DNA from 2 places in the Aliamphritea ceti genome. Region 2 is predicted to be linked to the other one. Evidence: predicted binding sites of a transcription regulator. Region 2 holds the regulator's gene; the other holds the start of a gene.

Evidence for each region. The regulator FNR, encoded in region 2, switches genes on or off when oxygen is low (the NO sensors DNR and NnrR bind a similar motif). The targets are predictions, from matches to a motif close to TTGATNTANATCAA.
Region 1: OCU49_RS14170 (OmpW/AlkL family protein) is a predicted target of FNR. The motif match lies at 6,180-6,193, and genes of this name have one in related genera.

What each region holds. Positions count from the first base shown of each region.
Region 1 is NZ_AP025282.1:3,080,993-3,089,177, forward strand. Features, by position in the region: gene OCU49_RS14140 (L,D-transpeptidase family protein) at 353-1,768, shown strand; gene mepK (peptidoglycan L,D-endopeptidase MepK) at 1,879-2,469, shown strand; gene OCU49_RS14150 (hypothetical protein) at 2,474-2,890, opposite strand; gene OCU49_RS14155 (alpha/beta fold hydrolase) at 2,880-3,905, opposite strand; gene ada (bifunctional DNA-binding transcriptional regulator/O6-methylguanine-DNA methyltransferase Ada) at 4,014-5,066, opposite strand; gene OCU49_RS14165 (DMT family transporter) at 5,063-5,998, opposite strand; gene OCU49_RS14170 (OmpW/AlkL family protein) at 6,362-7,027, shown strand; gene OCU49_RS14175 (LysE family translocator) at 7,220-7,864, opposite strand.
Region 2 is NZ_AP025282.1:1,897,635-1,905,819, reverse strand. Features, by position in the region: gene hemN (oxygen-independent coproporphyrinogen III oxidase) at 1-699, shown strand, start outside; gene fnr (fumarate/nitrate reduction transcriptional regulator Fnr) at 892-1,677, shown strand; gene OCU49_RS08705 (adenine phosphoribosyltransferase) at 1,756-2,298, shown strand; gene OCU49_RS08700 (thioredoxin family protein) at 2,599-3,153, shown strand; gene rdgC (recombination-associated protein RdgC) at 3,263-4,177, shown strand; gene OCU49_RS08690 (phosphatase PAP2 family protein) at 4,340-4,864, shown strand; gene OCU49_RS08685 (MJ1255/VC2487 family glycosyltransferase) at 4,892-5,926, shown strand; gene OCU49_RS08680 (hypothetical protein) at 5,928-6,329, opposite strand; gene OCU49_RS08675 (acyl-[ACP]--phospholipid O-acyltransferase) at 6,454-8,185, opposite strand, start outside.

The DNA of each region.
Region 1 (8,185 bases), 1.2 Mb from region 2:
TTACAGCTATAAAAAACCGGGCAATTGCCCGGTTTTTTATTACCTGAAATTTGAGAAACAATCGTTTCATTTTACATTCGGTCAAGAAATAACTTGAAGAAAGCCCATAGCCGGACTGTACTTATCTGTACTAACTTTCATTTTCGAAAGCGTGATTAGCCGCTACATAGCAAGACCGCAGCAGGACCCGGGAACATCTCAGCTGCTCGCCACTATGAAGTAAATACGCAGTAAACCTGTGGGAGCCACCGGAAAGACTGACCACTGACAGCAACATTTTTGCACGTATTATTCGCCATGCGTGATAACGGACAGTCGTTGACCGGCTTCGCCCCATTGGGAGGAGTATGTCATGTATTGCCGAGCTTTCTTTTACCGTACTTTCTTTTACCGAGCTTTCTTTTACAGAACTGCCTGTCCCCCAAAGACTGACCACTCCGACCTGTTTAGCCATACCTTATCCGCAATTCTCTTTCTGTTTCTGACCAGCATCACAGCTTCCGTTAATGCATCCAGCCGCCCTGCTATAACTCCTCTGGATACAGAGCCTTACAGCTTTAAAGAACTCCAGCAAGCCATTGGTTTTTACCAAACGCTTAATACCTTACCCTGGCCTGTATTGCGGAAAACGAACAAACTTTTACGCCTGGAAGATAACCATCCTGATTTGGCAATCATGCGCCACCAGTTATTACTGCTTGGCGATCTGACCGCACCATATACAACCCCGCACAATACTTCAGATAACGCAGCTGATACTGATACTAAAGCCAACAGTGCTGAATACTTTGATCAGCATCTGGAGCAAGCACTGAAGCACTTCCAGCAACGTCACGGTATCAAAGTCGATGGCATTCTTGGCCCACAAAGCCGTAAAGCGCTTAATATTTCTCCAGCACACAGGATTCAGCAACTGGCACTGAATATCCATCGTCAGAATCAGTTTGCAGACAAAGCCAGTCAGCGCTTTATTCAGGTGAACATTCCGGAATTCCGCCTGCGCCTGTTCGATCAGAATGAACTTTTGCTTGAAATGAAAACCATAGTCGGAAGAAAAACCCGAAAAACACCGGTTTTTGATACGCATATTCAGGCATTAGTGATTAACCCTTCCTGGAATGTACCCAAAAGCATCGCCTTTAAAGATATTCTGCCTCGCTGGCAGGAAGACCCTGAATACCTGCAACGAAAAAACCTGCAGGTGCTCGCCGGCTGGAATTCTTCACGCCCGGTTCCCGCTGAAGAAATCGACCTGACTAAAATGTATCAGGGAAATGAGTATCAGCGACTCTGGGAGCCGCCGGGAATGGGCAACACTCTGGGGCGTATCAAGTTTATATCCCGCAGTCAGTACGCTATCTATCTGCATGACACCTCCGCACCGCGATTATTTGATGAACACAACCGTGCTTTCAGTTCTGGCTGTATTCGCGTTGCCGAAGCACGCCAGCTTGCCGATACCCTGCTTTCCCTGAGTGAGCCGGAAGATGTTTCACTCGAACCTATACTTAGCCATTCCCGTACGCAGACATTACCGTTGCAACAGCCTGTTAACTTACACGTTACTTACTGGACAGCCTGGATTTCGCCAAAAGGCACACTAAATTTTCGCGAAGATTTGTATAAACGGGATCGTTGGCAAATGCAGGAACATCAACAGCAACTGGCTGAAATCATAGATAAAAGCTCAGTACCCGCACCACTGGAAACCGCTCAGGTAGCTCTCAGGCAAGTGCATCAGCAAAGCCTGGACACGCAAACTGAGTGATCATTTTATGTACAGAAAGACCTCTCTCAGGCATAATCCACATCCATGATTCAGGGCGGCCAATATGGCCGCCCTGGTAGTATTCATCTATCAGCAGTACCTACGTTATTATGTCTAAACAGTTACACAGTCGCAGAAAATTCTTGCGCACGCTAAGCGGCTTTACCGGTTTATCAATGGCGCCTAATGCGTTTGCACAGATAAATAAACTGCCATTATCTGACAATCAGGAAATGCCGTTAGCCTCAGGTAAAGATAAACAGCTGGATTTTTTGCATCTGCATACCGGAGAGTCTCTTTCGACAACGTTCTTCAGCGGTAATCAGTTCGTTGCCACCGAAATGTCTGATGTAAACTATCTGCTGCGTGACCATCACAACGGTGAAGTCTACGACATGAATCCTGAACTGCTGAACCTGCTATACGATGTTCGTAGTGCTCTGGGGACTCAAAAACCAATCCATGTCATTTCTGCTTACCGTTCACCGGCAACCAACGAAAAGCTGCGCAAGAACAGCACTAAGGTCGCCAAAAAGAGCTTACACATGCAAGGTAAGGCTATCGATATCCGTATTCCCGGAGTCGATGTTAAAGACATTCATCAGGCAGCACTGGCCGTCAAAGGTGGCGGTGTTGGACTTTACACCCGCAGTGATTTTGTCCACCTAGATGTTGGCCGGGTACGACGCTGGGGTAAATAACGGCTTAATCGCCATTGGCTGGCCAGGTAGGGTGTGGCCAAAGTAACGCCGAAAGCCCCAATAAGGACTGTATCGCCAACAACACAGCGATACCAAAGTTCGAAGAAGACAGATTAAAATCGCCGCCAATTGTTCCGGCGGCGATCAACAGTATAAGTCCAAATACTGACACAATGCCGGTTACTCTGGCCAACGCAACAGCCGCCGTATTCAGGACCGCTGATTTCACCGATACAGTGACAATTCCGCTAATGACAGTACTGGTAGCCAGTATCGAAATATCCAGCCAACTAACGGCTTTATAGCCTCGCTCAAGAAAATCAGGGTCCACAACAAGTGATCCTGCCGTCAGTAACAACACAACCGAGAAACTGTATTTAAGCCAAGTAATCGTAGGATTACCGCCCAGACTATCCGGCAACAGCCGGCTCCTCAGCTGATTGCCCAATCACATCCCCAGCCAAATCTTCAACATCACTGAGTAAGCTGCTCAGTTTTGCTATGAACCAGTCATGCATACTGTCCGGTAGATCATGTCCCCAGCCTGAAAGAACCTCCAGGGTCGCATTGGCGATACTGTCAGCAACACTTTCTCCACTGCTAACCGGAAATACCGGATCATCGGAACCATGTAGTACCAGCGTAGGAGCAGTAATTCCCGCATTTCCAGAGCGTAAATCTTCATGGCAAAGTATCGCCAGTAACTGCCGCATATAACCTTCAGGACAATAAGATCGACGCAAGGCCCGCTCAGCCTGCTTTAACTGCTGTTCATTTGTCAGACAGTGTTCGGTACCTGTAAACAGATGGCTTTCAGCGGCAGAGCCTTTAATCATTGCAGCGAAAGCATCTTCAGACTCAGGCAAACTAAGATTAGCTGCCACCGGTGCCTGGTTCCCGTCATACAACAAGTGCCGGCCATGACCTTCGGGCAATTCACGGTCCAGTGTCGTTGAAAATACCACACTCAGACTCAACGTGCGCTCGGGCCATTTGCCAGCAAAAATCTGCGCAATCAAACCGCCCATTGAACCACCCAATATATGCGCCTTTGAAATATCCAGATGATCCATTAAATGCACTACGTCTGTTGCCATATCTGTCAGGGTATATGCTGGCTCAACAACTTCTCCCTTCCACGCCTGCTGTAAACGTACAGCAAGATTATGACCCGTAAGCTGATCAAATTTATCTGACAGACCAGAATCCCGGTTATCAAATACAACAACCCGATAACCTTCATCTGCAATACGCTGCAAAAGCGTTTCTGGCCAGTGAATTAGTTGCGACCCCAAACCTCTGATCATAATCAGAGGCGGATGTGAAACATCTCCATACGCCTGCCAGTAAAGCCCACAGGCCTCAGAATACTGTTCTGCTACCGGCTCATAATTCTGTGTTTTACTGGCTATCACTGAATCGCCTGATTGTGACATTCACTATCCTGTTTTTTTATATTGTTTGTTAGGCTGAAAATCTCACCGGAATTATACCGCTACTATTTACCAGAAGTATTCCAGGGCTATGTTAAAACGATACCAGCGCTATAGCTGCTCTTCAGTATCCAGCAATTGTTGCTTCCTATCTCGGCCCCAGCGGTATCCGCTTAAGTCACCATCACTGCGTACAATACGATGACAGGGAATAATTACCGCCAACTTATTTGCACCACAGGCTCCGGCAACTGCCCGGCTTGCTTTTGGCTGGCCAATCGCAGCAGCTAGCTGACTATAACTCATCGTTTCACCGACCGGAATCTGCTGTAACGCCTGCCAAACCTGCTCCTGAAAAGCCGTTCCCTTAATATCCAGAGGCAGGTCACATTCAGCCTTTGGCGCATCGACAAACGCTAGCACTTCGATCAGTAAATCGGACAGTTCATCTCCTGCGGCAATCAGTTGAGCTGCTGGAAAGCGAGCCGCTAAAACCTGTTGCAAGTCAGCATCAAAATCAACGAACTCTACACAACAAATTCCTCTGGCGCTCACCGCCATCACCAGCGGACCGAATATACTCGCCCCGGTGCAATAATAGATCTGCTGCCCCTTGCCGCCTTTACGAAACTGCGACGGTGTCATTCCCAGACGGTTATGACTATAAACCGATGCCGCGGAGCCTATACCTGAGGCATAAATCGCCTCAGTAACACTGGCCTGATCCAGTAATGCTTCGCTGAAACGTTTATTCTGATGATTTCGCTGATATGCTTTCGGACTTACCCCGACCAGACGGCTAAACAAACGCTGAAAATGCCAGATACTCAGCTGGGCATTTTCTGCTAACTCAGCCAGATCGACAATATCTTCGGCTGCCTCAATATGCCGGCAGGCATTAACAACCACTTCTATAAGCGCTTCAGAAGCCGACTTCTGTTCCGGTTTACATCGTTTGCAGGCACGAAATCCGGCATCTACTGCTGTTGATGTATCTTCATAAAAACGAACATTTTCCCGCCGTGGCTGGCGGGAAGAACAGCCAGGACGACAATAAATACCAGTGCTCAGAACTGCATAATAAAACTGACCATTAGCAGCAAGATTGCGATCACAGACAGCTTGCCAACGACTGTCCTCATCAGTAAATAACAACTGACTCATTTCGTAACCTCCTGATGAACTTCAGACTTTCTGGTAAAAATAGCAAAGACTCTGCCATCTATTGCCAACAAACCTGCCCCTACTAACACCATCCCAATGTAATGCTCGCTGGCGAAAGACTGACCCAGAAAAATAGCCCCTAAAGCAATGGCACTGATCGGCGCCAGAAAAGTAACTAAGAGCAAATTAGTTGGGCCTGCTGTAGAAAGAATCCGAAAATAAATCACGTAAGCCAGTGCCGTACAAATTAATGCCAGCCCCGCTATCGCCAGCAATACATGGGTATCCGGCATACTCAGCAACCAGGGCTGATCAAACCACAATACAACCGGCAATAATAAAACCGTCGATGCCGTTACCTGACCAGCAGTAATCACTAAGGTACTGAAGCCACGCCCCTGCAAACGTTTGCCATATACTCCGGCGCACGCGTAACTAAATGCAGCCAGTAAAATCGCCAGTTGAGCAGTTAAATCAGCCTTTAAACCTTCAATGACATCTGGCCCGATAATCACAGCCACACCGGTTATTCCCAATAGCAAGCCTGTAAGTTTGCCTCCCCCTATACGTTTCTCAACCCCCAAACCACGCAGTACAAGAATACTGAATACCGGTGTCATGGCTATCAGGACCGATGCCAGTCCACCACTGATATGCGTTTGTCCCCACACAATCAAACAAAATGGCGCTGCATTATTCAGTAATCCAATGCACATCATGCCTCGCCATGCATGCCAGGTAGCCGGCATCCTCTGCCCCAGAATATAAACCAACAGAATAAGAAACAGTGCAGCACCGGCAACACGCAGCGTAACAATACTGATAACTGGTAACTGGGCTAGAGCAACATCAACAAAAAAATATGAGCCGCCCCAGATAATCGCCAGACTAAATAGCAGTGCCCATTCCTGCAAATTCATTGTTTGTTTCATGGAATATTTCCTTTAACCATTCAAGATTATGATCAATGTAAGTCAGTCATCACAGGAAAACACTCAGCTTCTTGCGCTCTAAACAAAATCTTTTACTGTAGCTAATGAAAGTGACCGTTAAAAATAACAAAGCGATGGATAACAACCACATACCAAAGGATTAGACGCTTCAGAGAAAAACTTGATCTAGGTTAATTTTTACAGATAACTCTGCCCTATTCGCTCTAAAAACTAATCCAGATCAAATTTTCTTGTGCGGGTCTGTTGTTTAATGGCGCCAGTTCAGGAACCCGCGACCAAGCAAAAACTTCTTCACTGGTTCTATTCAATACAGTTCCAACATATTTCAGAGCGAACACCACCATGAAAACTTCTGCAGCACGTTTAGGATTAACAGCCGCAATTCTTGCCACTCTAACTACAGCTCCAGCTTTCGCATACGAAGCCGGCGATATCATTGTCCGCGCGGGTGCGACCAATGTTAACCCGAATGACGACAGCAGCGCTGTTTCCCTGAATGGCAGTGCAGTTGCAGGTTCCGGCGTGAGTGTAAACAGCGATACTCAGCTGGGTCTGACAGCAACTTACATGCTAGATAGCAACTGGGGTATCGAATTACTGGCAGCGACTCCTTTCAGTCATGACATTAGCGGCAAAGGTACTCTTGCCGGACAAGGCAAAATTGCCTCAGCTAAACAACTGCCTCCTACTTTAAGTGCCGTGTACTACTTCGATACTGAAGGTGCATTCGACCCTTATATTGGCGCCGGCATTAACTACACTACTTTCTTCAGCGAAGAAGGTGAAGGTAACTTCACTGGCTATGACGTAAAACTGGATGATTCATGGGGTCTGGCAGTACAGGCAGGCTTCGATGTACAACTGAGCGAAAACTGGCAGCTAAACGGCTCCGTACGTTACATCGATATCCAAACTGACGCGACAATTTCTAACGGTACAAACACATACACCGTAGATGTAGATATTGATCCAACTGTTGTTTCTATGATGATCGGTTACAAATTCTAATAGACCATCTGATTTTCTGACGGATTCAGTAAACCGGCCTTAATGATACTTCCCCTGGTATCGGTTATGGCCGGTTTTTTATTGTTGCTATCTACAACGGCCCTCTATCGATTCTCGTTATAGTTGCTTTATATAAGGTTTCTTTGGCGCTAACTTCTCTTTGGAACCACCAGGTTTAACTTCTTTTTCTGACTATTGGCGTGAAGCCATCAGACCTGCACCGGCAGCAGCCAGTAAACCGGCGCAGCCCCGGTTAAAATAACCGCGCATTTCCGGTCGGGAAAACCATTGGCGCAAATACACACCCATCAACGCATATATCGAAATAGCCAACCATTCGAGCAGCAGGAAAATCCCACCCAGTAATCCGAACTGTGCCAGCATTGGTTGCTCAGGGTTAACAAACTGCGGTAAGAATGCAGTAAAAATCAGTATCGCCTTAGGATTACCAATCGCCATCAAGAATTCCTGTCGCATAAGGCCAGACAATGACATCGACCGATTACTCGCTTGTTGCTGAAGTTTGACGTCGGCATGCCAAAGCTGCCAGGCGAGCCAAAATAGATACAGAGCACCGGCAAGCTTAACGGCAAAAAAGATTTTCTCCGATGCGTATAACACTGTCGCTACGCCCGTTGCCGCTAAAAATATCATCAGACTAAAAGCCAGTAAACGTCCGCAACCGGCTGCTACTGCCGTGCGAAAACCAAACCGCTGAGCATTAGCCATCGCCATCAGATTATTCGGACCCGGCGAAAGATTCAGCGCAAAACATGCAGGTATAAACAAGAACAAAGCAACAACTTCCAAGACACCACCCCAAATAATTAACGACACTAACTTATGCAACTCAATGCTGACGCAATGAAACTGTGCACCTAATTCCCTTCAACAACTAAACGACGTAATCCACCAATCTACTTAAACTGAGTAACTAGAGAAAGATACAAACAACAACGTTTCAAATCTATCAAGCCATTGAATTTATTATATATGTTAAAAAATATTCTCCGTAAAAACGAATATATATTGAGAATTACCGCTTTTTAGCCACTTAGTATTTCAGCAACATGCTATAAAAGTGTTTAGCTGCTGTAATTACGCCGCTTGGGATTCCTTTCATCTGATAACTAAACATGAACAAGGTATCGCAAGCAC
Region 2 (8,185 bases):
ACTATTATCGAGCTAAGCCCAGACCGCTTGTCAGTATTTAACTATGCGCATATGCCAGATCGCTTCCGTTCTCAGAAACACATTCAGGCTGAAGATTTACCAAGCCCTGAAACGAAACTGGCGATTCTGGAAACGACTATAGCTATGCTGACTGATGCAGGTTATGTCTATATCGGTATGGACCACTTCGCCAAGCCTGATGATGAACTGGCCATTGCACAGCGCAATAATCAGCTTCACCGTAATTTTCAGGGCTACACCACCCATAAAGAATGCGACCTGGTCGCGATGGGGGTTTCGTCCATCAGTCAGATTGGTGATGTCTATTACCAGAACCAGCATGACATGCGCCTTTATACAGACGCCGTAGAAGCAGATATTCATGCCATTAACCGTGGTGTCACTCTCAGCCTGGATGATCGCATTCGCAGAGCAGTTATCACCCAGCTGATCTGTCACTTTGAGCTGGATAAAGATCGCATCGAAGCAGACTTTGATATCCGCTTTGATGACTACTTTGCAGAAGAACTCACAGAAATTGAACAGTTTGCTGAAGACGGCCTGATCAGTCTGGAAAAAGATAACCGTGAACTGCTGGCAACAGGTAGCGGCAGGTTATTAATCCGCCGGATCTGCATGACATTTGATGCTTACATTCCAAAGCGAACGGCTACTCAGGGATACTCCCGAATCATTTGATTGATAGCGTTACGGCCCTGTAAATTAATCTCTCAGGGCCGTACATCAAACGGGTTTGAGCAATTCCCTTACTTTTTTTGTGCTTTGTACGACAAAAGTAACGTGCTGAGGTCTAAACTACTTCAACCCGTACTAAAATTACTTCATAATCTGATTCAATAAAGATATATGAACTAATCACAGGACTTGATAATGAGTGACACAAAGGCAACCGATCGCAAAGTACACAGCATTTCACAGGTACATTGCAGCACCTGTAGCCTGAGCTCACTGTGTCTTCCTGTTTCCCTGAACCTGACTGAAATGGATCGCCTCGATAATATTATCGAGAAGAGCCGTCCGTTGAAGAAAGGTGAACATCTGTTCCATCAGGGAGATTCATTTTCATCTATCTATGCCATTCGCGCAGGCAGTATCAAAAGCTATAGCCTTACGAACCAGGGCGAAGAACAAATCACTGGCTTTTACTTCCCGGGTGAACTGGTTGGCTTCAGTGGTTTTGACGAAAACGAATATCCAATTTCAGCCAAAGTACTGGAAACCACTACCGTATGTGAGATTCCTTTCCCACGGCTGGACGAACTGTCAGGACAGCTTCCTGAGCTGCGCCGTCAGGTATTGCGTACACTGAGTAAAGAAGTACGTGAAGATCAGCAAATGATGCTGCTACTCAGTAAGAAAAATGCTGAGCAGCGTATTGCTACCTTCCTGTTCAAACTTTCTTCCCGCTATAAAGCACGTGGTTACTCTGCCACTCAGTTCCGTTTATCCATGTCACGGAATGAAATCGGTAACTTCCTGGGTCTGGCAGTAGAAACCGTCAGCCGTATCTTCACCCGTTTCCAGAAAAATGGCCTGATTACCGTTGAAGGTAAGGAAATTGAACTGATTCAACTGGAAGAAATCCAGCTGCTGTCAGGCGACTGTGTGGCTGAAGAAGACAGTGACGCTCGCATCAATACTAATCAGATGGACTAGCCTTCCGGACAGGAAAGCGCCAGAATATACCTACATACTGTAAATTTTCAGAATTACACCCTGTTGTAAGGATTCTTCATGTCTTTTGATGAATGTTATATAAAGTCGGTAATGCGTACGATTCCGGACTGGCCGGAAGAAGGCATTATGTTTCGCGATATCACGCCACTATTTAAAGACCCTAAAGCGTTACGCATGATCAGCGACGCTTTCATCCAGCGTTATATTGATTCAGATATTACCCACATCGCCAGCATCGACGCCCGCGGCTTTCTGATCGGATCAATCATGGCCTATCAGTTGAATATCCCACTGGTGCTGGTCCGTAAGAAAGGCAAATTGCCGGGTGCAACTATTTCTCAGGAATACAAACTGGAATACGGCAGTGCCACCGTCGAAATGCAGGCCGACGCCGTCACTAAAGGCGATAATGTACTTATCTTTGATGATCTGATTGCCACCGGCGGAACAGTACTGGCCGCCAGCACTATTATTAAAGAGCTGGGCGCCAGCGTTGCTGAAGTTGCAACCCTGATCAATCTGCCTGACTTACAAGGCTCACGTAAAATTCAGGAAGCCGGCATTCCGGTTTTCAGCCTTATGTCTTACGAAGGTTTATAAACCCAGTTTACCTGGCTACATTTGCCTACCTACTACAGCCCTGTACTAACAGGGCTGTTTTATTTCTGCACCAAAATACTAAACAACTCTTAAAAAACAATAAGTTAGATAAGCCCATCCCAGTATACTCACCATTCTGCTGAGAAACGTAGCAAACTGTCACAAAAATCGCTTACAATCGATCAACGTCGTTGGCGCACCTATGAAGAATTACTGCTTATATTTAGCAATTCAGAGCGCCTGAATCAGCCATGCGAGAGACTACTGCATGGACAAAACAGCCTTGAGTTAATAATAAAAATGAAACTGAGACTGCTACCGTTTATCACCTTATTGGTGAGTGTATTTATCAGCCATTTAAGCTGGGCTCAACCTGCCCAGAAACTGGCACTATCGCCTATCAGCCAACCTGATGATGCACGATCATCAGAAGATGCGCTGCCTGAACTGATCAATTTGCAGCAAGACGCGCAGATTGCCGGCAACCGCTTTGCCCTCATTCTGGTCAGCCAGCCAAACTGTCAGTACTGTGAATTAATCACTCGCGAAATTCTGATGCCGATGCAGCTCAGCGGCAAATATGATAAGAAGCTACTGTTCCGAAAGCTGACCATTTTTGATGACAGCAACACCATTATCGACTTCAACGGCAACCGGGTAGACGCCACTGTATTTGCTAACCGATACAACTCAGCATTTACCCCCACCCTGTTGTTTGTTGACCCTAATGACGGTAAGGTGCTGACCGACAAAATGGTTGGTATCAACACCATCGACCTGTATGGATTCTATGTAGACCGTGCCGTTAATAAAGCACGCAAAGCATTACGCTATAAGCTGCTAGCATCCAAATAAATCCGGCAAGCCATCTGCCGGTATTGTCAGACTTCATCAGCCTCCTTTGTCTCATCTCAGGCAAAGGGGGCTTTTTATCGATTTACAGTTTCAGGGATCAAGGCACGCTATGTGGTTTAAAAACGCAATTTTCTATCGGTTCTCTCAATCTTTCGATCACACTGCAGAAGCACTGGAAGCTAAGCTGGAAGACAAAGCCTTCACTCCATGTGGCAGCCAGGAACTGAGCCGTTTTGGCTGGGTTAGCCCAAGCAACGGCATGTCAGACATGCTGGTGCATTCCGGCCAGGGCTTTATGTTGATTGCGGCACAGAAAGAAGAAAAAATGCTGCCATCATCAGTAATCAAGCAGAAGCTGGAAGCTAAAGTTAAAATCATCGAGCACGAACAGGCACGTAAAGTTTACCGCAAAGAACGTGACCAGCTTAAAGATGAAATCGTCATTGATCTTCTACCCCGTGCTTTCAGCAAGTACCAGACAACTCATGCGCTGATAGCGCCTCAGCATGGCTTACTCATTGTTGACGCCAGCAGCCATAAACGCGCAGAAGAACTGCTTAGTCACCTGCGTACCGAACTGGGATCACTGCCAGTCGTACTGCCCGACGTTAACCATTCACCATCCGCTATTATGTCTCAGTGGCTGGAAAGCGCAGATACCCGTCCACATGACTTTGTTATTATGGATGAATGTGAACTACGGGATACCAGTGTTGAAAACGGCGTAATCCGTTGTAAAGGTCAGGACCTTGAGAGCGATGAAATTCGCCAGCACCTGGAAGCCGGCAAGCGCATCTCCAAGCTGGCTGTCGACTGGCAGGAAAGTCTTAACTTCATCATTCAGGACGACCTGTGCCTGAAGCGCCTGAAGCTTTCTGACTCCCTGAAAGAGAAGCTTGACCAGGACAGCCCGGACGAAGCTATGGAACGTTTTGATGCAGAATTCGTTTCTATGTCACTGGAACTGACCCGCCTGATTCCAATGTTACTGGAAGCATTTGGTGGCGAAGCCGTACGTCCATAGAATTTGCTCTTCGTGCAGATCCGCTTGCGGATCTGCAGCATCTGCCCTCACCAATAAAGTACCTGTCACACCCGGCTTAACTTAACTGTCATTTACTGTTCATTTCTCTGTCACTCACCACTTTAACAATGCATATATTGAATCTCAGAGTGAGACGATTATATGTTTCAGCGCCTGCAGCTATTAGATACCCAACTCTACCTCCGCATCTATAACTGCTATGAACTACCACATATGGCAGTATTCAGCCGCTGGATATCCCGGCTGGGTGACGGCATAGCTTACCTGTTATTCGGCTTAATACTCTTCTGGTTAGAACCTGTCGACGGCAGCGAGTTTTTTCAGGCCAGCCTGCTCACCTTCAGTATTGAAGTTCCGCTTTATCTGCTCCTTAAACAGCTGATCAAACGCAACCGTCCCTGTGATCACCTCAACGGCGTGACGCCAGCTATTAAACCGGCAGACCAGTTTAGCTTTCCTTCAGGGCACGCCGCTGCAGCTTTCGCATTTGCCAGCATGCTGAGCCTTTATTATCCAAGCTTGTCTGAAACAGCCTTAATAATCGCAGGACTGATCGGCCTGTCCCGGGTATTGCTCGGTGTACATTATCCAACCGACATTCTCGCCGGCGCAGTATTAGGCACAGGCAGTGCTGCTCTGGGCTACAACCTCTACTTTGTTCTATAAAGAATATGCGGAGACAGGATAAAAAGTATGAAAATACTCTATGGCGTTCAGGCAACCGGTAATGGCCATATAACCCGTGCCCGGGTACTGGCACCCAAACTGGCGCAACAAGGCATAGTAGTGGATTATCTGTTCACTGGCAGGCCTGCCAATAAGCTATTCGATATGGAGCCCTTCGGTAATTATCAGGTAAGACGTGGACTGACCTTCATCGTCGAACAGGGGCAGGTAAACAAGCTCAAAACCTGCTTTAACAACAGCCTGACTGAGCTTTTTCGTGACATCCGACAGCTGGATCTCAGCCAGTATGATCTGATAATCAGTGACTTTGAACCGATAAGTGCCTGGGCCGCCTGGCTGCAGGGAAAAACCTGTATAGGTATCGCCCACCAATATGCTTTTAATTACGACTTACCGGGCCCGAATATAAAATACGCTATGCTTCCGGGAACCCGCCTGTTTGCGCCTGCCAGTGTACCAATAGGCTTACACTGGAATCATTTCAACGCACCTATTCTGCCACCAATGATCAACAGTCAACCGGTAAATAAAAACCTTGAAGCAGATAAAATTCTTGTTTATCTGCCGTTTGAATCACTGGACCAAATCATTAAATGGCTGGAACCGCTGAATAACTATCGCTTCTTTGTATACTGCGATATCAAGCAAACTAAGCAAATCGGCCATATTAAACTGTGTCCATTCTCAAGAGAGGATTTTCCGGCGGACATGCAAAGCAGCGCTGGCGTGATCGCGAACAGCGGCTTTGGTCTGGCAAGTGAAGTATTACAGTCAGGAAAGAAACTATTAACCAAGCCGCTTACCGGCCAGCCAGAACAACGTTCAAATGCTGCAGTGCTCGAGCACTTGCAGCTGGCAGACTGTTTCGAAGATTTAACGGTTGAAGGCTTTCAGGCATGGCTGTCGAAACCGGCGCCACAGGCAATTAAATATCCCGATGTGGCGACGGCACTGGCAGAATGGATTGCCGGTAATTGCCAGACGCCCGTTGAGTCATTATGTAAGCAGCTATGGTCTGAAATGGAACAGACGGACCTGTAACTCAGCCAACGGCCGCAATCTGCGTGTTAAGCCAGCAACGGGCTGTTTCAGCATCACTGAATACCCGAAAAGAATCTCCTGCGGAGGTATACACATTTTCCAGATGCTGAGTAACCAGGCCTGGCACTGAACACTCACCTAATACCAACGCGGTAGCGAGGCGACCTTTATGCCGGTCTTCTCTAACAACATCAATCAACCGGGCTTCAGCATCCGGCACCAAAATAGAATCACCTTCAACTAGAACCAACGCACCCCAGGGGGCACCATATAACGCCCGCAAATCATCGCCAATAGAATCAACACTCAGATCTATTGATTCAATATTCCACGGGCCCCGACCTTCAATGGTCAGGATTCTGCCTTCAACACTTAAACGGATGGTTCCGTGTACCCTATGCATATCGCTTATCCCTGTCCTGCTCTGTCCAGTTCCACCAGCTATATACCGGAGGAATCATCTTTATTATTAATGATTCCTCCGTACCTTGCCTGAACAAAGATCAACAATTGGGTCAGTTAAGTAGTTAACCAAGAGCTGCTTCGGCCAGCAGTTTAGCTGCAGGATAATCAGTTTTACCGCTACCTAAAATCGGTAACTCATCCACCGTAAATATCTTCGCAGGTAACATCAGCGGCTGTAATCCGGCATCAACCAGATAGCTACGCATCTGATCAGGTGCCATATCTGTCACCGCTTCAGTTAGTAAGACAACCTTCTCGCCTTTCTTCTCGTCCGGTAAATTCACCGCCACCAACCGCAAGTCATCATGCAGACCATCTCGCTGAATAAGCGTACGAATCTCAGCTTCAACAGCCCCCAGACTAACCATCTCGCCACCCAGCTTGGCAAAGCGCGAATACCGGTCAACGATTGTCAGGAAACCGTCTTCATCAACCCGGCCTTTATCTCCACTCTTGTACCAACGTAAACCATCCATTTCGACGACCACATCAGCAGTCTTCTCCGGATTATCCAGATACCCCTGCATAATCTGTGTGCCACCAATCAGAATAAGCCCTTCATCACCGGTTGGTAATTCATCCAGACTCACCGGATCAACGATACGGAAAGTAGAACCCGGCAATGCCAGACCTACAGTACCGGCACGGGTACCCTCCTGAACAAACCAACCTTCAGTAGATAAATGATCAGGTAAATTCACACCGGCAACCGGGGTTGTTTCCGTACAGCCATAACCTTCTACAATCGGCACCTTAAAGCGTTGTTCAAAGTCCTGCTGAATTTTTGGATCTAAGCGTTCAGCACCGGCTACAGCAATACGCAGACTGCTGAACATCAGGGGATGCAAACGCTTATTACGCATATACAAACGCAGGAAAGTAGAGGTTGCGCACATCATGGTTGCCTTGTAACGGGCAACGCCTTTACCAATGTTCTGTGCATCGGTCGGATCCGGATGACACACCACCGGAATACCTTCCATCAGCGGCATGAAGCAGGTCACTGTTAAACCAAACGCATGGAATAACGGCAGTGTCGCCATGATGCAATCGTCATCCCGAACGTTCAGTACATCTGCAATTTGTTTAAGGTTAGCCAGAATATTACGGTGACTCAGCATTACACCTTTCGGGGCGCCTTCACTGCCGGAAGAGAACAAAATAGCTGCCGTATCATGCAAGTGACTGTGACGACCATACCAGCGGCTCAGAATACCACTGGGCATAGCACTAACCATCAGCATTGTCAGCAAGCCTTCTGCTTTAGATACACCCGCCTTAACATCTTCCATGTAAATTACATTTTTACCAGCTAACAGTGGCGCTGTATCAATTCCCCGTGCGTTCAACTTAGTGATGAACTTATGCGCAGTGAGAATAGTCTTTACCTCAGCCTGCTCCATAGCAGATAACAGCGCTTGCTGGGAGGCAGTGAAGTTAAGATTGACCAGTGTTTTACCGGCAAACAGTGCCGCCATATTAGCAATCGCACCGGCACTGGACGTAGGCATCAGAATTGCTAAGCGCTGTCCTTCAGCACTGCTCAGACGGCGGCTAAAAATAGTACAGGCAGTTAACAGACGACGGTAGCTCAGTGGCTCACCCTGTACATCTGCAATCGCCATATCCGACATGCTCTGCTTTGCTGTCCGGATAAAACTTTGCGGTAACGCTTCAAAGCCATTGGTATGCTCATCCCATGCATGGATAGACAGTTCAGCTACTTTCTTCTTCACAGTAATAGCAGTACTTTCAATCGGCAGCGGCTTACCGTAAGCAACAATAACATCGCGC